2 regions of the Bacteroides sp. QWL-09 genome follow, and region 1 is predicted to be linked to the other one. Evidence: riboswitches for the same ligand, from Rfam matches in the RefSeq annotation. Region 1 holds a riboswitch; the other holds the start of a gene.

Region 1 (4,493 bases):
ATTGCATAGTAGTTTTGTCGTGTTTTATTTTGTGTTTGTGTTGTGACGGTACTCCGATGGGAATCGAGGTACCGTTTTATTTTTAGTCATTCCACAAATTCATTTGTCGCAGCTCGTGCAGGCAAGTCTCAATGTTCTCGGGGGTACCGGTATGCTTGCCATTATCGTCCGAGAGTTTCACGCACTCTTTCCATTCTTGATGACCATTCATCTTACACTGCGAAAGTTTCATGACAATATTCGAAGGCTTGAATCCGGTATCGTTGGTCAGGTTTGTGCCGATACCGAAGCCACAGCGTATTTTGCCTTCACAATACTGTTTGATCTGAACCGCTTTCTCAAAATCCAATCCGTTACTAAAGATGATAGTCTTGGTGGTCGGATCGATGCCAAACGATTGGTAGCGGTCAATTAGCTTATCGATAAATTGATATTCATTTCCTGAGTCACATCGTACGCCGTCGAAAAGTTTAGCTTGTTTTCGACTGAGGTTAGTAAGGAACATGTCTGAGGTGTAGGTGTCGGAGAGGGCAATGCCTAAATCTCCATCGTATACGTTTACCCAGTTCTCGAGCGCCATATAATTGGCATGTTTGTAGCCGAATTGCGCGCCATGAAACATAAACCATTCGTGAGGATGGGTACCCATCATCTTGATTTGGTATTTCATAGCGAAATAACAGTTTGACGTGCCGGTGCAGAAGGGAGCTTCTTGTTTTAAGGTCTTGATCACAACGTCCTGCACATCGAATGAAAAGCGTCGGCGAGTGCCGAACTCAGAGAACGACAGATGATGGAGATTCGATAAATGGATTTTCTCGATCAACTTTGATTCCACCGCTTTCAGGTCGGCCCTATGTTGGTGGTAACGATTACGTACTTCCGAGATTAGGGCCAAAAGAGGAACTTCATAAAGAGTTGCTTTATAGAGTAGGTCGGTGACTTCGAGATGCAAATGATGGTTCTCGTCGAGCGATAGGGCAATCTTTTCAGGATTAAAACGGAAGGAAGAAAGCCATTCCCAATAAACACGTGGTACAAACCGACAGTTGGTGATCATGTAGTTCATCTCTTCTTCGCTGAGGCATAGGGTCGATAATCGATCGATTTCGCTTTTTAATTCTTCAAGAAACGCCTTCGAATAGATGGTTTCGTCCCGGTCGGTGAAGCTGAAAGTACCTATAGCATTAGGGAAGAGTTTAATATATGCATATGAGGTCGTGAACTTATATAAGTCTGTATCGAGTATGGTATGAATCATGATTCTTTCTTTTTTTCTAACGGTAAATGGTGCAAATTTACGACTTCTAATTTAAATAATCATGATTTGTACGGAATAACCGTTTTCCTTTTGTTGAGTGATGGATTGGATTTTTGGGCAAAAAAATGTAATTTTGCAGCGGCTATGGTATTAGCCTTGAACCGCTGCATAAGCTGATGATACCTACGTAATATGTGTATTCAATCATATATCAGTTTATTATATGTCTATATCACTTTTTATCAACTCCTTTAATCTTATTTTTTTTAGTCTTGCTATTAAGCTTGTGTCTGACATGAGCCGGGTTTCTCTTTCTTTTTATGGAGGGGAGTACTTACGGTCAAGAGGCGGTATTCTCTTTTTTTAATGAACATGAATAATTGAGGTAAATAAATCATGAATGAAACGACTATAACGTGTGGGCTCGACTTTGGAACGTCGAACTCCGTGATCTCTTTGGTCGATCGGTCGACCGGTCGGGAATTATATACTTACGATGATCGATCGATTTTGTATTTTCCTGAAACGAACGATCTGACCTATTATGTGGGTAAGGAAGCCCAAGAGCATTATGTGAAAGAGGGGATGAGAGGCCGGTTGCTGAAATCGGTTAAGACTCTTTTGAAGCAAGATAAATTTTTATTTACTTGGATTTGTGGAAAGCGGGTAACGCCCGACCAGTTGGCGATGTTTATCATTAAGCATATGAAGGAGAAGGCGGAGGCGTTTTTAGGTTCATCGATCACCGAAGTGGTATTAGGGCGACCGGCTATTTTTTCAGAAGATGCCGCTCAAGAAGCGATTGCCGTAAAGCGGTTGATGATGGCTGCACGGGCTGCCGGATTTACTTCTGTGCGCCTGCAATTGGAACCAATTGCGGCTGCTTTTAGCTACGAGATGCAACTGAGTCGTCCCGAACGGGTTTTGGTGGCCGACTTTGGTGGGGGTACTTCCGATTTTACCATCATGAACCTTTCACCCGAAGGGCGTAAGAAGGGCGACCGTATCGATGATATTGTTGGAAATAGTGGAGTTTATATCGGGGGAGATCTTTTTGATTCGGAACTGATGTGGCATAAGGTTACCCCTCATCTGGGACGTGGAGTTACTTATCGCTCTTACGATAAAGAGATTGAGATCCCTTTGGCTATTTTCCACGAGTTGAAGCGTTGGGAACGTAGCTTTTTGTTGAAAGGGAGTAAATCGCGTTCATCACTCGATAGTTATTATTTTCATTCGGGGAATCATCCGTTGATTGATAATCTACGGACGTTGATCGATCAGAATTATACTTACTCGTTGTTTAAAAGTATCGAGCAGAGTAAGATGGGGCTCTCGGATGGAGAAACGTCACGCCTAACATTCGTTCAGCCGGATCTAAGAGTCGAAGATGTGGTGGAGCGTCACCACTTTGGCGAGATGATCGCTCGGCATATTGAGGAGATTGACCGTTGTATGGTAAGCCTATTTGAGAAGACAGGGGTGACTTTCGATGAGATCGATTCGGTGTTTATCACTGGTGGTAGTAGTTTTGTACATCCTGTCCGACAGTTACTCTACGATCGTTTTACAACAGATCGGGTTCGTCTAGGTGATGCCTTTAATAGCGTGGCCTATGGATTAGCACTCAACTGATGAGGATCGTTTGAATTAAAAGGGTCATTTCCATACTCAGTTGTGAGCGTAAGAAATGACCCTTTTAATTTATTAGATTGTGAGTATGCTATTATTCGAATGCAAACTTGCAGCGACAAACGACTTCGCCTGCCTCTTTCCTAATCTCAATATAGAAGGCTTGCGTACCGATCTCTTCTTTGTAAAACAGTAGACGATCGCCATACGACGATTCTGCAGCATAAGCAATTTCCAGTCGTTTGAGTTCATGATGATCGAACATCTCCAGAGGCACCATGTTCAGGGCATGTTCAATGTATTTGATGCTGTTAACATGGCCGTTGATGTCGAGATCGGAGTACATCACTTTGTGCTCGAAACAAGGCACGATGCTTTTAATCCTTACTCGTCCTTGTCGTGTATCCATTGGGTTGGCAAGGTCGTACACACAGTCGGTTAGTTTACTGCCGTGAAACTCTGCTAAGTTGACCGATTCACGTTTGGCCGTGTCGATCATGGCCCAGACAGAGTGTGCACGGCCGGTGGTGTGACCTTGATTGTTGATTAACTCATATTCCCGGTCAAGAAAAGAATTGTAAATTTTATTGACCCACGTCTTTAATAAGAAAACTTCATTCTTGCGAATCGGTTCGGCAAAATCGACTACCAAACGGGAGATCACCCAAGTATAGGTTTGCCCGTTATATTCCCCGATACCTAATCCCCGTTCGCGGGCATGTAGGTTAGAACAGTTTAATAAATGATTTCCTAATGTGGTCATCGACAGTTTGCCGGTGAAGTCGGAGTGGAAGTCCTCTACGATAAAAGGATAAGTTCCTATTTTCAGCTCACTACTCATTCGATCGTTTTAATTCTATATATGGTTATGTTATATTCCCCGGAATGAAAGGTGGACCATTAGTCTCAACGTTCATTTCCGGGGAACTCTTTCAAAAGAAAACAGTTTAAAGGGCTAAAGAGTTTTTGGACGACAAAGTTATGATAAGACTTCTTCTTTTCCAAGAATCTCTTTTAATGCTTTTCTGAGTTGTTGTGTGGTGCCCGACTCTGGACGATATTCCACTATGGTTTGTCCATTGACCATTGCCTCTACCATTTCACGGTCGAACGGCAAACAAGCTACAATGAGGAGTTGCTGCGCCTTACACCAAGCCGTGATCTTTTCAACGTAAGCTTCATTGAGCGTACATTTGTTGATGATAACCGACAGAGGGATCGAGAAATGACGCACGACTTCAACAGTACGTTGCAAATCCGACCATCCCGATTGTGACGGTTCGGTCACTACCACCACTTTGTCGACTCCGGTGATCGTAGAGAGCACCGGACAACCGATGCCTGGAGGACCGTCGAGAATGGTGATCTCTTGTGGATTGTCTCTGTGATGTTGTTTGTTCAGTTCGCGTAAGCGGCCAACCATCTTACCGGAGTTTTCTTCACCGGGCGCTAAACGACCATAGATCATGCTGCCATATCGGAATGTTCCGCGGTAAATGCGGCTTTTGTCATCGGGAATAAGTTCGATGGCTTGTGAGGGACAGATCCGATAGCAAAGTGCACATCCCTCGCAGGCTATTTCATCGATCGTGAACTGCTT
Region 2 (4,493 bases), 1.1 Mb from region 1:
AAATTCATCTATATCGACGTATGGGCAACTTGGTGTGGTCCTTGCCGTGGCGAACTTCCTCACTTGAAGAAATTAGAGAAAGAATATGGTGAGAAAGACATCTGCTTCGTGAGCATCTCGTGCGACAAGAACAAGAAAGCTTGGGAAACCATGGTGGCTAAAGAAGAACTTAAAGGTGTACAGCTCATCTTCGGTGAAGACGACAGCTTCTCTAAGCAATACATGATCACCGGCATTCCACGTTTCATTCTTCTCGATCGTGAAGGAAAGATTCTGAAAGCCAATGCTCCTCGCCCCTCTTCACCGGCGACTGCTAAATTGTTCGATGAACTTTTGACGAAGTAATCCGACTTCTTTGGTCAAACCGATCATCGATATAAGCATCCCGAATAAAAAAAACCACGAGATATCATCTATCGTATCTCGTGGTTTTCAGTTTTAGATCACCCCACCCGTTCGAGTGGCCGCCCTCAGGCCAATCAATTAAAACCGATACTTCAATCCGCAAGTCACCACCTGCGTCTCATAGTAGTTTGCCTTATGCATCGTAAACTCTTGTCCGTCGACCGTCTGTTTCATTTGGAACGTATTCAGCAGATCCGTAGCCGACAAAGAAAACTCCAGTCTGCCGTCAAGGGCTTTTTTACGCAATCCGATGTCAAGCGATCCCCGTCCATCGATCACCCCTTGCGGTATCACATCCTTCGCATAATAGATGTACGCCCCTTGCACATCGAGACTCTGAGTCACCTTCAACGACGTGTTCAGTTTCACATTCCACGTATTCCCCTTCGTTTCTTCAAAAGAGAACGACTGTTTGGTCGGATAAAGAATCTCACCATCAAAAGCTCCGATCACATTCTTATACCAGTTGAACCCGGCATTAACGTTCCACTTCTTGGTGATTTGCTGTTCGAGCACAACCTCCAATCCGTAGTTCTTTCCACGACCCAAGTTCTGAGTCACCCCGTTTAAAACATCCCATTGATAGGGGTCGCGGACATAAACACGTGTAAACGGATCCCAGATCGTCTTATAATATCCCGCCAAGAACAGGCTTCCACTATTCCAAGAAGCCTTATAAGCCATCTCCATCACCTCAGTAAACTGTGGTTTCAAATAAGGATTTCCCGTTTTCAAGATTTCAGGATCATCATATTTCGGGAAAGGTCTTAAGTCAAACTCTCCGGGACGATCCACTCTCCGATTATAGAACAGAGAAATCTTATGTGCATCGGTCAGGCGGAAAGAGATCCTCACATTGGGGAACAAATTCAACCGAGTGTCCGCACGTTCACTTTTATAATATTGATTCATCGGATCCACTCGATAGTCCGTCACAGCCTTCTCGGCACGCACTCCCGCTTCGACATCCACATATTTCGATTCAAAGACATAATTGGCATACCAAGCATAGATATCCTCCTGATAGTCCGACCATCGTCCCAAGTTGGGATCCAGAATCGAGTTCTCACCCGGGAACAAGTTGTAAGTGATCGGGATAGAACGCCATTGCATCTTAGTACCCGCTTCAAGGCGACCGTTAAACAACGGCTTCACATAATCCACTTTCAGTGCGGCAATCTTCTCTTTAGCCACAAGTCTCGTCTCGTCGGTCGAATTTCTAAACTCGCTCAAGTCCGTGAATGGGAACACCTCGTCCTCCACCCCATGCGTATAAAGAAATGACGCCTCCAAGACATGTCCGGCTTGAGCAAACTGATGCTTATAAGCCGCCTGATAATTCATCGCCCAAGTGCGTTCATCCTCAGCCCACGTCCAGAATCGCTTACGTCCCCCTCCGTCGAGATAATCATAAGGCACATGTCCCCGATCGATGTGATATTCATCCTCAAACAAGGCAAAGAAAGTCAGCTGATCATTCTTTCCCATCCACCAATCCAATCCGAGTTTAACCGTGTATTGTTGTTGCTCACGGTTCTCGAGGAACTGGGACAACAGATCGCGACTCCCATTCGTATATCGACGAGTGGTGAACTCATTCGAGTTGACCTTCTTCCGGAACATAGCATCCGATTGCAAGAACAAATTAATCTTATTGGTCCGGTAGTTCAGATTCACACTCGGACTATATTTCGGTGTAAACGAATATTTATCCATGATATCCGGCAGATTATCCTTTCGTTTGGTCAGCTCTCCCAAGCCAAAGTTAAATCCGGCTTCACCGTTTAGCCCCTCCTTCTTTTCCTCCTTATAGATGATGTTGATGATCCCCGCCATACCTTGGGCATCGTACTTCGCCGACGGGTTATTGATCACCTCAATACGATCCACATGCGCGGCAGAGATATTATCCAATCCCTTCTGGTTGCCAAATCCCGTTAAAGACGACTGTTGTCCGTCGATCAGCACCACCACCTTGTCACTGCCCCTAAGGAGCACCTTTCCCTCTCGGTCGACCGTCACCCCGGGCAAGTTACGCATCACTTCAAGTACCGAACCGCCGGCCTGAGCAATGTTATCCACTACATTGAACGTTTTCTTTTCCAGCTTCCCCGAAACCATGTTAGCCTGTCCCTCGACCACCACTTCACCAATCGAAGCCACCTCTTCCGAGACCGGTATAGTCCCCATATCGTAAATATGGTTCACCTCACCGATATTTACCTTCAGACTATCAGTACGATAGCCCACACATGAGAACCTAAACCGATAGCTCCCCTTTTTAAGATCATTCACGGTAAACCGTCCATGGGTATTCGTTACCACACCCCTCACAAAGGTACCGGCATGATTCACAACTGCGATAGAAACATATTCCAGCGGAGATTTAGATGTTTTGTCGATCACTCTGCCGGAAACCACCGACTGACCATAAACGGTCGTGCACCATCCGCAGAGCATAAGAATAATAAATAAATGCGTTTTCATTTTATATAAGATGTTGAATTTGTATTGATCCTTTCATTTGGACATGAGAGATCCGTGCAAGAGATTACCCCTCACAACAGAGATAAAGAAAGGTCCGTCACGGGAATTTATCCAGTAGACAACCCAAAAGAATAAAAAGTCGGCATTTGCCACAAACGTCGATAAAAAGCCGACACAACTCACGATCCATAATCCTTTAAGATTAGAATGACGTAGGAGCCATCAGCTTGTTTGCGGTTTCAGGGAGGTTCCATTCCCTATATTAAGAGACTACAAAAGTAGCCTTTTTTTTTCAAAAAGAAACGAGAAGATTCGCAATCCAAATCATTTTTCTGTTAAATACATTAAAAAAACGACTTCTTTTCGGGGGGATCTCGCTAGTGATCTGTATTAATAAGTGTAGACAGAAAATAAATCTATTATGAAACCACTTCTTTATCTTCTAAGTAGCGCAACTGCACTTTCGGCATTCGCCCAAAAGAGTCCCGATCGTTCGAAAAAAGTTGCCGACAAAACTCATCCGAATGTAGTCGTCATTGTAGCCGACGACCTAGGATATGGTGACCTGAGTTGTTATGGTGCCAAACGGTTACAAACTCCGGGGATGGATCGCATCGCCAACGAAGGCATTCGCTTCACGCAAGGCTATTGCACGGCCGCCACATCGACGCCGAGCCGTTACTCCCTCCTCACCGGTTGCTACCCCTGGTCGAACCCCCAAGCGCGCATTCTTCCGGGTAATGCTGCACTGATCATCGACACTCAAGCCATCACCCTACCTAAAGTCATGCAACGAGCAGGCTACGTCACCGGCACCATCGGCAAATGGCATTTGGGGTTGGGCAACGGATCGATCGACTGGAACCGCCCCGTCTATCCCGGAGCTTCGGAAGTCGGATACGACTACTCCTTCGTCCAAGCGGCCACCAACGACCGTGTCCCGTGTGTCTTCCTCGAAAACAATGCAGTGATCGGATTAGATCCGGCCGATCCCCTCTATGTCAACTACCGGAAAAACTTCGAAGGTGAACCCACCGGAGCCGATCACCCGGAACTCTTACGCATGCATCCCAGTGTAGGACATGCCGGATCCATCGTCAACGGTGTGCCCCGTATCGGATTCCAGAAGGGGGGCAAGTCCGCTTTATGGCGCGACGAAGATATGGCCGAGCTCTTCCTGCGCAAAGCCCAACAGTTTGTCGAGACCCATCAAGACCAACCTTTCTTCCTCTACTACGGGCTACACCAGCCTCATGTGCCCCGCGTTCCCAACGAACGCTTCGTGGGTAAGTCGGGTATGGGACCTCGTGGAGATGTGATTCTCGAAGCCGACTGGTGCGTCGATGAGTTTTTAAAGACCCTCGACCGGTTGGGACTAACCGAGAACACCATTGTCATCTTTACGAGCGATAACGGTCCGGTACTCGACGACGGTTACCAAGATCAAGCCGAAGAGCTCGTTGGTGACCATCGTCCGGCAGGCGAACTACGCGGTTGGAAGACCACCCTCTACGAAGGTGGCACACGCATCCCTTTCATGCTCCGTTGGCCGGCTAAAGTCAAGCCACAGACCTCCGATCGTATGGTCTGCCAGATGGACC

What was found. A riboswitch is a leader RNA that binds a small molecule or an ion and turns the genes downstream of it on or off. The one in region 1 is predicted to bind fluoride.
Region 2: another riboswitch for fluoride. It lies ahead of AC4PG5_RS03165 (TonB-dependent receptor); the one in region 1 lies ahead of AC4PG5_RS07265 (Hsp70 family protein).

The regions. Positions count from the first base shown of each region.
Region 1 covers NZ_CM178748.1:1,863,562-1,868,054, reverse strand. The annotation lists gene pncB (nicotinate phosphoribosyltransferase) at 83-1,264, opposite strand; fluoride riboswitch at 1,393-1,454, shown strand; gene AC4PG5_RS07265 (Hsp70 family protein) at 1,658-2,896, shown strand; gene AC4PG5_RS07260 (acyl-[acyl-carrier-protein] thioesterase) at 2,988-3,734, opposite strand; gene AC4PG5_RS07255 (ATP-binding protein) at 3,873-4,493, opposite strand, start outside.
Region 2 covers NZ_CM178748.1:803,519-808,011, reverse strand. The annotation lists gene AC4PG5_RS03170 (TlpA family protein disulfide reductase) at 1-345, shown strand, start outside; gene AC4PG5_RS03165 (TonB-dependent receptor) at 484-2,892, opposite strand; fluoride riboswitch at 3,099-3,159, opposite strand; gene AC4PG5_RS03160 (sulfatase-like hydrolase/transferase) at 3,314-4,493, shown strand, end outside.